2 linked regions of the Filimonas lacunae genome follow. The main gene of each other region encodes a partner of the protein of the gene in region 2 in a complex. Links are inferred from orthologs where the notes say so. Each region holds a gene or a part of one and is shown on either strand. Other genes may lie near its edges.

What was found.
Region 1: the proteins of mnmG (region 2) and mnmE are in contact, whole or in part, in a solved structure (PDB 9HIP), measured with the Escherichia coli proteins. The link is inferred for Filimonas lacunae from one-to-one orthologs.

The regions. Positions count from the first base shown.
Region 1 is NZ_AP017422.1:6,151,701-6,159,494, forward strand. The notes cover bases 2,504-5,441. They hold mnmE (tRNA uridine-5-carboxymethylaminomethyl(34) synthesis GTPase MnmE), read right to left. Parts: upstream 4,691-5,441; coding sequence 3,317-4,690; downstream 2,504-3,316. Other genes in these bases: FLA_RS24065 (carbohydrate-binding protein), read right to left, coding at 2,504-2,890; FLA_RS24075 (energy transducer TonB), read right to left, coding at 4,820-5,441. Outside these bases: FLA_RS24055 (site-specific DNA-methyltransferase), read right to left, coding at 1-249; FLA_RS24060 (hypothetical protein), read right to left, coding at 575-757; more of FLA_RS24065, read right to left, coding at 899-2,503; more of FLA_RS24075, read right to left, coding at 5,442-5,689; FLA_RS24080 (hypothetical protein), read right to left, coding at 5,883-6,506; FLA_RS24085 (energy transducer TonB), read right to left, coding at 7,326-7,794. UniProt on the Escherichia coli protein: Exhibits a very high intrinsic GTPase hydrolysis rate. Involved in the addition of a carboxymethylaminomethyl (cmnm) group at the wobble position (U34) of certain tRNAs, forming tRNA-cmnm(5)s(2)U34.
Region 2 is NZ_AP017422.1:7,062,063-7,070,351, forward strand. What follows is about bases 2,717-5,703. They hold mnmG (tRNA uridine-5-carboxymethylaminomethyl(34) synthesis enzyme MnmG), read left to right. Parts: upstream 2,717-3,269; coding sequence 3,270-5,138; downstream 5,139-5,703. Other genes in these bases: FLA_RS27910 (hypothetical protein), read left to right, coding at 5,312-5,703. Also shown: FLA_RS31590 (hypothetical protein), read right to left, coding at 157-321; more of FLA_RS27910, read left to right, coding at 5,704-6,517; FLA_RS27915 (beta strand repeat-containing protein), read left to right, coding at 6,585-8,289. UniProt on the Escherichia coli protein: NAD-binding protein involved in the addition of a carboxymethylaminomethyl (cmnm) group at the wobble position (U34) of certain tRNAs, forming tRNA-cmnm(5)s(2)U34.

The DNA.
Region 1 (7,794 bases), 910 kb from region 2 along the record:
TAATTCGTTGGGTTGTATAATAGTAGTGGTATCCGTACTGGCCAGTAACTTAGCATAGCTTTTACCCAAAAACTTTAATTCATATCCTTCCTCTACCACATTCGCACCTTTGGCTATTTCCGCTTTAAAACGTGTCATATCAAAAGAGCCATCTACTGCAAAGCAAGCAGCAAAATGCTCTTTCAGAATTTCCAGTTGACGGCTATTAGGTGTAATGTTTTCGTTTTGTTGTACTGTATCTTTTATCATCTTTTCCTTGATTATGACAGTAGGGACGGAATATTCATGTTCCTGTACAGCGCAAACAGATTCATCATAACTAATTGAAATTGAAGCATTGATATGCCGTTTCGCAAGAGTATACTATAAGCTCCGACTGCCTGCTGCAAGGTAGCAAAAGTATGTCTAAAGCAATAAAAGCACCTGCAATTCTTCCCCCTGCTTCAATACTATAAAATACAAACGACAGCTAAAAAGCTGTCGTTTGTATTTTATAGTTGTTTTATCTACAACGATCATTTTTTGCCTACTTCCAAGGCTTACAATAGGAACAACTTTCCAGTATCAAAATTTACTATTCGGAGGATACCCCTTTTTGATATTCACGGATGATTACAGTACGAAGGCTGTCGGCATCGTGTTTGGATATTTTTTCTTCGTCAAGCCTTATATAACTAACCCTGGCCTGCTGTAATACTGTGTCACGTAGTAACCTTATAGTTAAACCAGGGATGGAAAAAAGTAGAAATAGCTTCATAGCTTTAGGGTATAGCGTAAATGTACAGTAAAAGAAGTTTTTTTCTGTAAATGCTGGAAACGATGGCATAGTCAAAAAAAGTCAGGAGCGAAATTCTCGCCTCCTGACTTTGCTACAATTAACTAAACCGATGTAAACAGTTTACCTCTTCAGGAATTTTTTTGTGATAATTTCCCTGCCATTGGATAATTGGAGAATGTAAAGACCGGGCGAAAGGCCGGCAACATTCACGGTAGTTTGGTTTCCAGTCAGTCCGGAACTTAATACCTGTCTTCCTACGTTGTCATATATCAGTATACCTGCATTTGCAACACGTTTCTTACTTACGTGAACATGCAGTAAGTCAACAGTAGGGTTAGGGTATACCTGAATATTGCTCTCGCTGCTGTTCTTGAGCACAGGAGCGTTGGCGACAAGCGCAGCGCTTCCTCCTGTAAATACAAAATGGTTTAAGTTAAGCAGATAGCCGGTACCTCCCGAAAACGACAGGTACAAATCGTGTACACCGCTTGCTCCGCTAACGCTGGCCGTCATTGTGGTCCAGGTTTGCCAGCCACCCGAACTGGTAACATTAATGGCTCCTATCTGAGGGCCGCCTGCGGCATCCAGCCTGAATTTTATGGTTCCGCCGGTTGCATTGCTGGCAACACGTACGGATACACCGGTTGCGCCTGTACCAAAATCTACTCCGCTAAAACGTATCCAATCTCCATTTTCTATATAGCCAACATTCAGGCCTCCTTCACTACAGGTTTCTGTTTGTACGCCTGACATGGAACTATAATTCTCGGCTTGCACGGTAGTATAGGGGTTTATGTTTCCGCTACCACTACCGCCGCCACCCACCAGGCTGTTGATATAAATTTCAAGCATGGTATAACCACCAGCTCCGATATTGTTTCTGTCGGCAGCATCATTGGGGTTCAATCCATTGGCTGTTTCCCATGCATTGGGCATGCCATCCTGATCAGCGTCCGCAGCAGGAGTACCATTTGCTACGGTGCCAACATTTCCGGGAATGCCGTTATCATCTTCTGTATTTATAATCTGTCCTGAAGTGCCATAGGATGTCAACTGGCTAATCAACAGATTATCAACGGCGTCTCTGGTAATAGAGGCGCCCACATTGGCAATAATATAATTGAGAGCTGCCTGTGCAGACATTAAATTGGACACGCCCGGGTAACTGTATGGTGTAGACTTTACTGTAGCCGTTTTATAATCAGTAAGAAGAGTGCCATCTAATACGCCGTCTTTATCTGCATCTACCCAATTGTCAGATGCATACACGTTGAATGTAGGTGTTGTATTGGTAATATGGGAGTTGCCGTTGCTGGAAGGGCCATAGATGAAATAATTCCCAATCAGGTTACACTCCGAAAGTCCTTCCGTATCTCCCATAATATAACCATGTTCTGCCCAGTTGTAAAGTACGGAGTTAATGAATTCATGCGTGCCCCTGGCCTTTGGATTGCGTGTTTTATTGTCGATATACAAACTCCTTATCATCGACCATTTACCACTTTGCAATAACCCACCTGTTGAATGGTTGGAATTATTAATTCCCTGGCTTACGATGCAGTCCTGGAAAGTAAGATTATCTATACCTGAGCCATTCACATCAAGAGTACCATCCCTTCCCCAGGATATAGAAACGTGGTCAAATATAAAATTCTGACCAGATGCAATGCTTAAGGCATCTTTTCCGGACGTTCCATTTTTTCCCATACGAATGCGGATATACCGTATAATATTATTCCCGGCGTTACAGGCCACACCGTCTCCGTAAATGGTAATGCCACCGCCCGGTGCTGTTTGGCCTGCAATAGTAACTCCACTGGATACTACAATACGGGAGGCAACATTGATAACTCCGCCAACATCAAATACAACCGTTCTGTTCGACTGGCTTACGGCATCGCGGAGTGAGCCCGTGCCGGCATCATTCAGGTTGGTTACATGGTAAACTGTTCCCCCCCGGCCCCCACTGGCGTAACGGCCAAAGCCCTCCGCTGTGGGAAAAGCTAATTGCTGTGCCATCGTTAACGATGCGTTTAAAAGGAACATACCGGCGATGCATAAACCGGTAAAACTGAAATGGATAGATGATAGGTTAAGTAAAGGTTTTTTCATATGTAAGTTTTTAGTTAAGAAACTTAATTAAGGCTATAATCGTTATTCATCAAACCTACTGGACTGAGGTTTACCAGAATGCCGTTTTTTGACTAATCTGATTCAAAAATTGGTTTATTACTTCTCTTGCACAGTCATCATATCTTTTTTTCACCAATAGAAAGCATATTGTTCCCAGGCGAAATACAAAAGCTCCTTACATTTATCAAACTTCTTTTCAATAGGATCACTGTCATTAACCAGAAGTGCGCCCCCGGCGGTTTTACTTCCTTAATTTTTATGGGCATCATATTATCTTTGAAAAGATCGTCAATACTTGTTCCTAAGAAGCATATTACTGGATACGATTTTATAATAAAAACGGCTGAAGGTGAAGTCCCCAGCCGTTTTAACGAAATTCATGATTTTTGTATATTGTTATACCTATTATTTGCCGATACAAAATTTACTGAAAATAAAATCCAGCCTGTCATCTACCGACACCTCACCAGTAATATTTCCTAAGTAATGCAGGCACTCACGTATATCCAACGCCACCAGATCACCCGGCAATCCTTCCTGCAAACCATTCCTTATATCATATAAAGATTGTTCTATCTTTTGCAGTGCATCAATATGTCGGGCATTAGTTACAATAACGTTGTCACCATTCAGATCACCTGACACTGTTAAGTCAAATAATTTTTGTTTAACCTCTTCTACCCCACTTTTCTCCTTAGCCGAAATAAACAAAGCACCACTATCTGTATAAGGCAACAGGTCAATAACCTTGTCGGCTTTATTACCTGCTAAAATATATTTAATACCTGCTTCTTCCAGGTTCTTCTTCTCCTGCTCCAATTCACTTATTGATGTAGCAGATACATCAAACAGGTAAACCACCACATCGGCTTCTTTCATTTTGGCAAGGCTTCTTTCTACGCCTATGCTTTCAATTATATCACTGGTATGCTCACGAATACCTGCCGTATCTATCAACCGGAATAAAACACCATTTATATTCAATATCTCTTCAATAGTATCCCGTGTAGTACCGGCAATATCACTTACTATAGCACGTTCTTCATTTAATAAAGCATTTAATAAAGTAGACTTACCGGCGTTGGGTTTGCCTATAATAGCCACCTGCACGCCGTTCTTAATTACGTTACCCAATCGAAAAGACTGCAACAACTTTGAAACCTGTACAGACACCCTGTTTAGCAGATCAAACAAAGCCGTACGGTCAGCAAACTCTACATCCTCCTGGGAAAAATCCAGTTCCAATTCAATAAGTGCTGAAAACTTAATCAACTCTTCGCGCAGTTCTTTTAATACACTGGAAAATCCCCCCCGCATATTCAACAGTGCAGTTCTTTTACTGGCCTCGGTGTTGCTGGCTATGATATCTGCTACAGCTTCTGCCTGCACCAGATCCATTTTCCCATTTAAAAAGGCACGTTGCGTAAATTCACCTGGCTTAGCCATTCTAACACCTCTGGCAGCAAGGGTTTCCATTACCTGGCTTTGTATATAATGGGAGCCATGACAGGAAATTTCCACCACATTTTCGCCGGTAAAAGAACGTGGTGCGATAAACAGAGCCACAACCACCTCATCTAACACCAGAGAGCCATCTTTCAACAGGCCCACGTGCAGGGTATGGGAAGGCTGCTCTGTTAATGATTTAGAAGGAAATAAAGTATCTACCACCTCAATAGCCTTTGTACCACTTACTCTTATCACTCCTATTGCACCCGTGCCCTGCGGAGTGGCAATGGCGGCAATTGTATCATCCCATCCAACCAGTTTTCCTAGCATGTTTTACTCAGTTATGCGGCAAAATTACATTGTTACCGTCAATAGCCTGCATATACAAAAAATCCCGCCTTAAAAGGCGGGAGCGGGAATAAAGGATTCAGGGTTGAGTGATCACGAAGCTTTCCTTTCCTAATCTTCATTTACTTCAAATGTGATACGTTGACGTTGACGATATACCACATTGCGTCCGTTTTGTACAGCAGGCTCCCATTTCAGGCTTCTTTTAATCACACGAACAGCTTCATCAGCAGCACCAAAACCTGGGTCGCTTTCCGCCTTTATTTCAGAAATATTACCGAATCTATCTACAACGAAAGAAACTGTTACGGTATACTTACCAGTAGGTGCGCCATTTTCAAGAGGTAAATCCCTGTTCAGATTTTTCTCCAGGAATTTTCTCCAGGCTTCCGCGCCACCAGGATACTTGGCCTCTATTTGTACAGTAGCCCTAATTGTATTCAGATCTTCTCCCATGTCTTGTCCCAAATGATCGACTCCGCCACCACCTGTACCTCCAAGCTTACCTTCTGGTAAAGCAGGCGCTTTTCCACCTGGATCTTCACCATCAGATGTAAAACTGGCTATTTGTGCTTTATCTAACTCATCAACAGTATGAACGTTATCCTCAGGCCTCATCTGATCATCTGGAATAATAATAGGAGGCGTACTCGTTAATGTTCTTATTTGCTCCAGTTGAGGAGCAGCAGCAGGCGCAGCTGCAGGTTGCTCAACAGGCTTTTCAATTGGCTCTTCCTTCTTATGTTGTTCAACTGGCGTTAAATCAATAACGATACCTGTAAGAGCATTTGCATCTGGTTTCTTGCCACCTGCAAACAAAGTAGTCATAGAGAATATCAGCCCCACTGCAAATGTTATACCCAGTGCAGTGTATACACGCTTATCATAGGTTTTACGCAGGTTGTAGGCACCATAAGCTTTGTTTTTGTTATCGAATAAAATATCGAGAAAGTCGGCGTTAGGGATGTTGTTGGCTTGCATAGTTTCAGTATTTATTAATGAGATACTAAAACATTTTTATTCCATACGGAGAAAGAAAAAAGATGAATTTTATTTTTCATTAATAGTATGGCAATAAATAATGGTTACAAAAAAGGTGCGCTGCTATTACTGCAACACACCTTTTTATTTTCAGCTTCCGATATATTTACCAGATTCAGAAATGGCTCTTTCACTAACCTCCAAAAACAGCTATACTCACCTCACTGTTCTGGCCAACAGATTCATCGTTGCTATAACAAAGTGCCATATATTCCCGTATCTCCGCTTTACCTGGCACCTGTAGCGGCCTGGTGTCTTTGTAAGGCGAACGCTCTGCATCTCCAATCTTTATCCATTCGTCTGTACCATGAATACGAGAGAAGACAGATACACCTGTTTGCCCTTGTTTATTAAAGCCCACTTCTACGTACTGAGGAAACACGTTTACTTTAAGCGTTGGCTTAAGGGTAACCCGGTCTTGTAAAGATGTAGTATTGATAATACCCAATGCCCCTCCTATATTATCCGTAAATAACGGATTTCGTTTTAGTACAACTGCCGCGTTAGCAATAAAACCAACCTCCTCATCGCGTACCATATTTTTAAATAACACTGCATCCATATAATCCTGTTTTTTAATAACAACAGATAGCAGGGCATCTATGCCTTTCTGCGCTTTATCTGCCAACTCTGTCACCTGTATAGGTGTAAGGCCTAAGGTAGGTCCTGCAATGTTTATTTGTTCTTTAAAGTTGTTTAACCAACGTAGTAACTCTCCGTCTGTTCTTGGAATAAAATAACCATATTTCTTTTTCATGTTTTACAATTTGATAGTTCAAAAATTCCAGGTCTTCCATTGACCCGGTGCCGGAACAGTTTCCGTAACACCCTCCCCTCTGCTTCCTTTTGTACAATAATCCGGGAAAGAAGCCGGGGAAATGTGCCGGACGAATGGCCATTCTGTTGCTGCCCGATTACGATGTAAAATTGGAGAGGCGGCGAGATTTTACAAAACCTGTGACACAGGTGTGTTGGCCTCAAACGCAGTGGGGACGCGGAAAAATAGTTTTAAAAAAGTTATTTGCGGTATAGGCAATTATGACCATAAATTGGCTTACTAGCTGATAATCAGGTAAATGTGTTTTTTAAAACCTCATTTCAAACACAGGTCTGACACAGGTTTTTTGGTGAAATGCATACTGGGTAAGGGTTTTAGTATGTGTATTATGTTTTTACACATATTTAAAAGAGGCTTGAAATGCTTTTTTGTTCATTCTATATTTTCACCGGAGAGTTGCCGGGTTACTCCGGATTGTTATCATTTTTCTCCGGAGAACTTTTCCGGGAAAAATGGAAGTTGCCAGATTTCCCGGGAGAGCTCCCGGATTTCTGCAGAAGATTGTTGAACATGTATGGAAGGTTTCTCGTTCTCTTCTCACAACTCTCCAGAGAAAACCGGGAGTTGTTAAATATCTCCGGGGAGTTCCCAGATTTCCAGGGAAGATTGCCCGAAATGTCCGGAGGGTTTGCATTTTATTGCTGAAAACCTTCCGGAATTGTCAGAGGACCCACTTTTAAAACACAAAGGCCTCACCGCAGAGCGATAAGGCCTTTGATTATAGAAAGAAGTTATCTTCTATTCTTCAGCTACCTGGAAGGTAATGCTTTGTCTTTGACGGTAGATAACGTTTCTGCCGTTCTGAACCGCTGGGATCCATTTTGGACCTTTCTTGATTACACGTACAGCTTCTTCAGCAGTACCATAACCAGGCGAGTTTTCAGATTTTACTTCAGAAATGCTACCATCTTTATCTACCAGGAACGATACTACTACAGTATAGTTTCCGGGAGGTGCACCGTTTTCAACCGGAAGGTCACGGTTCAGGTTTCTTTCCAGATACTTTCTCCACTCACCATCCCCACCCGGGAATTTAGCCTGGATCTGTACTGTTTTAAATTCCTTATCGTAATCTTCTGTTTTAGCAGGTGTAGGAACACCGGTACCAGTACCAGAACTTTCTGGCGGTGGCGCTGTATTCAAAAGATCTTTTTCACCTTCCTGGTTAAATGTACCGGTTTTAACGGTTTCCAGTTCTTTGTTCTCC
Region 2 (8,289 bases):
CTCATAGGTAACTCTATACTACCTCTATCAGATACGCACCTACCAGACAACTATCCCCTATGTTATGTAACAGCTATTCATACCATATATTACCTGTTCAAATAACTACATACACTACAGCTGTTGTTAAGCGATAGTTTCCATTATCCATTTAGATTAATAAAGCAAGGCTATATACCAGCCATTAAGGTTGTTCAGAAGACTTACACTATTCCATCTATAGCATCCATGCTTTGCAATAGCATCTTTAGTGATAGATACCTTACACCACACATTACAATGGAAGTTTACCAGTACCAGGTGAAATAAAGTAAATACCATACCTGATTGCTTTTATAAGTAGTACCTTGTATAAACACTTTAGCTATATACCTTTCTCCCTTTACTTGCAATTCATACATAGAAGAACTACCTATAGAGTTTATCCAGCCTTTAGTTATAATTGATCCTGGTAAGGAATAAATAGATCTGGCATGCCTGTATCCAGGCTTTGCCAGCCTAAGCAAGTGAAACATTTTATTACTGTAGGAAATACCCAAAGCTTAGTCGGACGTAAAAGTCAATGAACACTACTGTTACTCTATAGCATCAGAACGTATAGCTTCTGATGGTACAGGTAAAAGACTGATACCACCCCGGTGGTGTATCCGTGGATATTACACCACCTACCTGCACACTTCCATCCATTATTAAGATAGATACCCCTAGATCTAATTGTATAACCAATCCGGATGTTCATAGTAAAAGATCATTTTATACTGATAGAATGCTAAGATTAGTAAGTGATAAACATCCCCTTGATAAGATGTACTGATAGCTATATAGATAAGCTATACATAAAACACTTGTACCAATAACACTAGCCAGTACTTAAAAGGGTAATTAAACAAGACATACACCTGTCACTATATATCAACTGAACCTTGGTATTACACATATGACAGGGTAGACAATACATCAACACGCATCCCTCCTCTCCTCTGATACACCAACCAAACACAACGATTAATCAAAGACTACTCTATCTAAGCGCCATCATAGCATACAGGAAGCCTGCCATCATCCCTACATAGGCTGTTACAAAGCATTCTATTCCCCATCTAACCCAATAAGATTACAGTGGCCGAGCAATAATGGAAAAGGATACAGGTAGTTCACTTGTGCTGAAAATATCGGGTAACTTTATTTTTACTCCCAATAGTGAATTATTAATAATTATTCCCTATGGAGCTATATTACATTTCTTCTAGTTCATAGTATAAGAACTATGTTAATTATACTGTCATCTTCATTAGTAAGCATAAACGACCTGGCATAATAGCATCAGTTTTGCCATAGGAATAGAATAACAACTATACCTACAAGAAAACAAGGATACCTAAGGTTTCACGTGAAACATAACAATGTGCCTTTGCCTTATAAACCAACCATAATGAATGATAGATAGGTACATAAGATCAATAGTATCTAGGATAGTACAAGCATACGATCCAGCAACAATCTAGCAGTGGGCATTATTGAAGTTTCAATAATAGGGTCAGCATGCACTATAGCAATCTTATTAATAAAGGGGAGTATTTATAAGAGAGTCTTCAGGCAAGGATTTAAATAAACAGATCATTAATCCAAACAGGAAAAGGTGTTTATGAATACTAATAAGTATTTAGAGAACAAGTTCCACGTGGAACCTTATACCTAAACAATAAGTTACATTATAGTTCTAAGAAGCAGTAATAACTATAAATCCACCCTAACTAATCAATCATTACTATAAGATCCAATCAATCGTTCCACGTGAAACACAATAAACCAATAAGTACTAATATTAAACACAATACAGGAAGCAGTAAATAAACAAATGGTTTACAATCAGCACCTAATAAGTAAACTATATACATAACCTTACCATTACCCAATCAATAAGTTTCACATAAAGCACTAGAGTTTAATAAATGCTGGTACAAAAGACAATACAGGAAGTAGTAATAAGCATAGGTTTACAAATCAACAAGCTAATAAGCAAACTATATATAAGCTCTTCATTACCTAATCCATAAGTTCCATATAAAACATAAGAGTTCAACAAATACTCATAAAAGACAATACAGGAGGAAGTAAATAAACATAGGTTTATAAATCAACAAGCTAATAAGCAAACTATATACATACCTTACTATCCCTAATTAATAAGTTCCACGTGGAACATAATAAATTAATACCACTAAAAAAATCGGAATAATAAGTACGCCCATCAGTCATATCAGAAACCAAATAAGGAAAGTAAGTACAATACTAAGAATACCTCAAAGTAATAAAGAAGAACAAGCCCCTAAATATATTATTACACTTTAAAGAGACACTAGGCTAAGCATAACTTAGAAGAGAAGCTATACGCCTATCCTACTAACAAACCAACACTATTACATTCTAAGAATCAACTGGATAATTCAAATCTCATATCCCATCCACACACCTCATTTAACTTCAAGCAATATATTCTACTTACCCAACCAAAGGTTTACATTAACATACTTACTTAAAGACTTCATCTAAATATCCTATCCTCTTATATACATCCAGCAAGCATTATCATATTAAATCATCAACACAAGCGAATAGAATAAGTATCCAGACCACTAAACATCTTTATAAATTAATAACTCTGTTTACAGCATTCATATAATAACCTTATTAACCCAACACAGTTAACGTTTCACGTGAAACATACACCTAGCTAATTACAAAAGCACTTAAAGCATAGACCTAACTATTCATCTTTATAATTTAAAGTTTATAGATTATTTAAAGGAAAGAAGAAAAGATTTTTCCATTCAGTAAGGGATAGTAAAGTACACTTAGAATAGATAGCAGTAGTTTTCAAAAAGGAAGCTTTAAAGCCAATTAATCCAAATAGAAGCAAGTATTCTTCTTAATCAACTGCGTTCCACGTGGAACGCAGTTAGAAAAACAATAACTAAGATCAAAGTAACCATCAGGAGGTACAGCAGAGATAACCTTAAGAAAGGTAACAGGATCAATAAACCCTCATATAGAATTCTAACTTCCATAATGACCTGTTCCACGTGAAACATTTACTATTTAAACTACCCTATAATAACCTATTGGTTCCACGTGAAACATGTAATCTATCACGGTAGCTAATCTAAGGGTTTCACGTGGAACCTTTGGATACGTTCTTCAAGCAACCTTTAATACATCTATAGTACTAAAGGCCTGTATCTTTGCACCAGTTTAAAAGTATATAATCAATGTTTCCAGATTACGATGTTATAGTAGTAGGTGCAGGTCACGCAGGCTGTGAAGCTGCTGCTGCCGCTGCAAACATGGGTAGTAAGGTTCTTCTTATTACCATGAATATGCAGACTATTGCTCAAATGAGTTGTAACCCAGCTATGGGTGGTATTGCTAAAGGCCAGATTGTAAGAGAAATAGATGCATTAGGAGGATATAGTGGCATTGTAACTGACTTAAGTATGATCCAGTTTCGCATGCTGAACAGAAGTAAAGGTCCTGCTATGTGGAGTCCACGTACACAGAACGATCGTATGCTGTTTGCTGCTACATGGAGAGAGAAGCTGGAACAGACTTCCAACATAGACTTTTACCAGGATATGGTACGCAATATCATCATCAAAGGAGATAAAGCCTGTGGTGTTGTTACAGGACTGGGGCATCATATCAATTCCAAATCAGTAGTAGTTACCAGCGGAACCTTCCTTAATGGTATCATTCACATAGGTGAAAAGCAGTTTGGTGGTGGCCGCGTAGCAGAGAAAGCCGCTACAGGTATTACAGAACAACTGGTGGAACTCGGATTTGAAAGCGATCGTTTGAAAACAGGTACTCCTCCCCGTGTGGATGGACGTAGCCTGGACTATTCTAAGATGGAAGAACAAAAAGGTGATGAAGAAATCACTGGCTTCTCATACCTGGATGTTCCAAAGATCAAGCCTGAACAGCAAATAAGCTGTCATATTACCTATACCAACCAGCAGGTACACGATACATTGAAGACTGGTTTTGATAGAAGTCCTATGTTCACTGGACGTATTGAAGGTATAGGTCCACGTTACTGCCCTAGCATAGAAGATAAGATCAACCGCTTTGCAGAGAGAGACAGGCACCAGATATTCGTAGAGCCAGAAGGGTTTAACACCGTGGAGATCTATGTAAATGGTTTCTCAACTTCCCTTCCGGAAGATGTTCAGTACAATGCTATCAGGCAAATTGAAGGGTTTGAGAACGTAAGGATCTTCCGTCCGGGCTATGCTATCGAGTATGACTTCTTCCCACCTACCCAGTTAACCTATTCACTGGAAACCAAAATGATCAATAACCTGTTCTTTGCAGGTCAGATCAATGGTACTACCGGGTATGAAGAAGCAGCTTGCCAGGGTTTAATGGCAGGTATGAATGCTCATCTGAAAGCTAAAAACCTTCCTCCTTTCATACTGAAAAGAAGCGAAGCTTACATAGGAGTATTAATTGACGACCTGATAAGCAAGGGTACAGAAGAACCTTACCGCATGTTTACCAGCCGGGCAGAATATAGAACCCTGTTACGTCAGGATAACGCAGACCTACGCCTTACTGAAATGAGCCATAAGCTGGGATTAGCTAAGGATGACAGGATGGAAAAAGTAAGTAATAAAAGGGATGGAGTAGAAAGGATCAAGAAACAACTGGCAGCCTTTACTATTGAACCAGACGAAGCAAATGAATACCTGTCTTCTATTAATTCATCACCTTTAACTGAAAAGCAGAAGGCATCTAAACTGGTTCTTCGTCCTGATATCGATCTTCCCTCTTTATTCAAAGCAATCCCCCGTTTAGCACAGGAGTTTACCAATGAGAATAAAGAAGCTATAGAGCAGGCAGAGATACAAGTGAAGTATGAACGATACATTGAAAAAGAAGAAGAACTGGTAAAAAGGATGGCACAAATGGAGAATGCCATTATACCTGATAAGTTTGATTACGATAAAATATCAGCCTTAAGTAATGAAGCCTTACAGAAGTTTAAGAAGATAAGGCCCGCAACCTTAGGACAAGCCAGCCGAATAAGTGGTGTTAATCCGAGTGACGTTCAAATACTAATGGTTTATATGGGGAGGTAGGGTTACCTCCCCTTTCCTTTTTATCCCCTTTCCCATCCTCTGTTCATTTTGTTCACAACTGGCAGATACTTCATGCCCCTATTATATTTGGCACTTGCGTTTTAAATGGCTAACCCCTTTGAAAACTCAATCATAAATCCACTATCCGATTTTAAAGTGTTTAATCTAAGATCATGATACAACTCAACACTCAAATCGGTTTTCTAAAAAAGACAGGGATCGTTCTGTTCTTTGCATTAGCTGCCGTGTTAACAACCAAAGCGCAGGTTAAAATTGGTAACAATCCAACCACAATTAACCGATCCGCCATCCTGGAACTGGAAAGTACGAGACAAGGTTTCCTGTTACCCAGACTTAGTGATACTACCGGTATTAATGCGTTAACACCACCAGATGGTATGATGATATACCTGGATCCTACTGCCGGGCAAGGCCGTGGATTGTATATCCATAGATCTGGCTACTGGCAGCGTATTACTACAGACTCTACCAGTACAAGAGCATGGAGTATTGACGGTAATACCATTGATGCCAATGCAAAGTTTGGTAGTTTAAATGCACAGGATGTAAGGTTAATAGCAAACAGCATTGACAAAATAAGAATCAAAGCAAATGGCGCTACTACCTTTTATGACAGTGTACATATCCAGAACAGATTGGATGTACAGGATTCTATCAGCACCCGTTTCATCAGAGCTTTAGATTCTGTTTACTTACAGAACGCCCGCATTGGTGATAGTCTTTACCTGAACACCAACTTATTGAAAACATCTTTCAATGATGTATTGGTAATAAACCCAACTACAGGCGCAGTATCCAGAAGAACATTAGACACCGCTGCATTCAGAGGTTTGGTTATTGGAAATTTTGCCAACACAGATAATGCCCAGGGCTTAGAAAGAAAAACAGGTGCAGCAGCTGGTCCGGATAGTTTGATATTACACGCTGCCAGCTATAACACACCAGGTGGTATATCAACTGTAGCACAAGGCATAGCAGGTAATAAAGTATTCCGTGATTCAGTGTTATTAGGTTCCCCTACAGCTACTGCAGTTCCTAATTCTACAGTTCAAATGGGAGGTAGTGTTTCATATGCTATCAGAAATATAAGCGCCGCCACCACATTAAGTGTTTCTGACTATACAGTTCTGGTAAATGCAACTGCAGCAGATGTTGTAGTAACTCTTCCAGCGCCTACCGGTTTAAACGGTCGTGTCTATATTATTAAAAGAGTTGGTGCAGGAGATATCGACAGAGTAGTAACCATCCGTGGATTATTAGAAGGAGGATCTACCAGCAGCGACTATAATATTTACAACTCCGGTACTTTCGTTAAACTACAAACAGATGGAAATTCCTGGTATGTAATAGAAAGATAACTGCCTACACTCACAGTTTTTATCCGTACCCAATTACTTCTATATACAATGTAGCAGTTGTTATTTTATGCCATTACCTATCAGAAACAAAATATTATTATTGGTGATTCTATTGCTGGCATTTGTGAAAAGTGAAGCGCAAGTAAAAATAGGAACCTCTCCTACTTCACTGGAAAAGTCAGCACTACTTGAATTGAATGGAAACAGGCAAGGGCTTTTATTGCCCAGGCTTTCCGATACATCCATCATCAATACACTTGCACCGCCTGATGGTATGTTGATATACTATCAGGCCAATAACAGTGGAAGAGGATTGTATTTACGTAAGTCTGGCTTCTGGCAAAGAATAACAACCGATTCCCTGTTAAATGCCAGTTTAGTTAGTTGGAATCTGGCAGGTAATAACAGCTTAACCGGAACAGAAAAACTAGGCCCCAATAATGCCGTACCCCTGAACATCGTTACTGCCGGAACAAGCCGGATTGTAATAGACGCTACCGGTAACACCAGTATTATTGGCAACACTACATTGGGCGGCACATTCACATTAAACCCTGCTGCAACATCCACAGATACAACAGCTTTATTTCTCAATAGCAGTAACACCGTAGTTAAAAGAAATTTAAACAATGTTGCATTTTCAGGTGCTATACAAAGTATCAACGGATTGACACCAAGCGCACAAACCATAAGCACAAACGCAACAGCAGGAGCGCTGGGTTTCACAAGCACTGGTAGTTCCCATGTATTAAGTATACCAGATGCAAGTATATCTACGAGAGGTTTCGTTAATCTAACAGACCAAAGTTTTGCGGGAAACAAAACCTTTTCCAATAACCTTACAGTTGCAGGAATAACATCATTGATAGCATCAGCTAATACAACGGATACTAATTTCCTGATGTTAAATGCAGCTAATCAGGTTACAAAAAGAAACTTTAGCTCTTTTCCAGGTATTCAAAGCTTAAATGGTTTAACCGCAGCCACTCAAACCTTTGCTACAAGTGCAAACCAGGCTACAGCAATAGGATTTTCAAGCACCGGAACAGTACATACTCTCAATCTCACTGATGCTGATTCTACTATAAGAGGATTTGTTACTACTAGTGCACAGAGATTTGGTGGAGATAAATCGTTCAAAAACAACGTTACAGTATCAGGAATTACTACGTTATCTCCCACTGCTGCTACAGATACCAGTTTTCTGATGATCAATGCAGCCAACCAGGTTACCAGAAGAAACTTTAGCTCATTCTCATTCCCCGGTATTCAAAGCCTGAATGGATTAACAGCTACAGCACAAACATTCGCTAATTCTACTAACCAGGCTTTACCTATTGGTTTTACTAGTTCTGGCTCTATACATACTTTGAATATTCCCAATGCAGATTCCACTATTACAGGATTGGTAACAGCTACAGCACAAAGATTTGGTGGAGATAAATCGTTCAAAAACAATCTTACTGTTTCAGGAACGACTACACTTTCACCAACCGCTGCTACAGATACCAGCTTTTTAATGATCAATGCCAATAACCAGGTTACAAGAAGAAACTTTAGTTCATTCTCATTCCCCGGTATTCAAAACTTAAATGGATTAACAGCTACAACACAGACTTTCACTAACTCTACTAACCAGGCTTTACCTATCGGTTTTACAAGTTCTGGCTCTACACATACTTTGAATATCCCCAATGCAGATTCTACTATTACAGGATTGGTGACAACTACAGCACAAAGATTTGGTGGAGATAAGTCTTTCAAGGGAAATC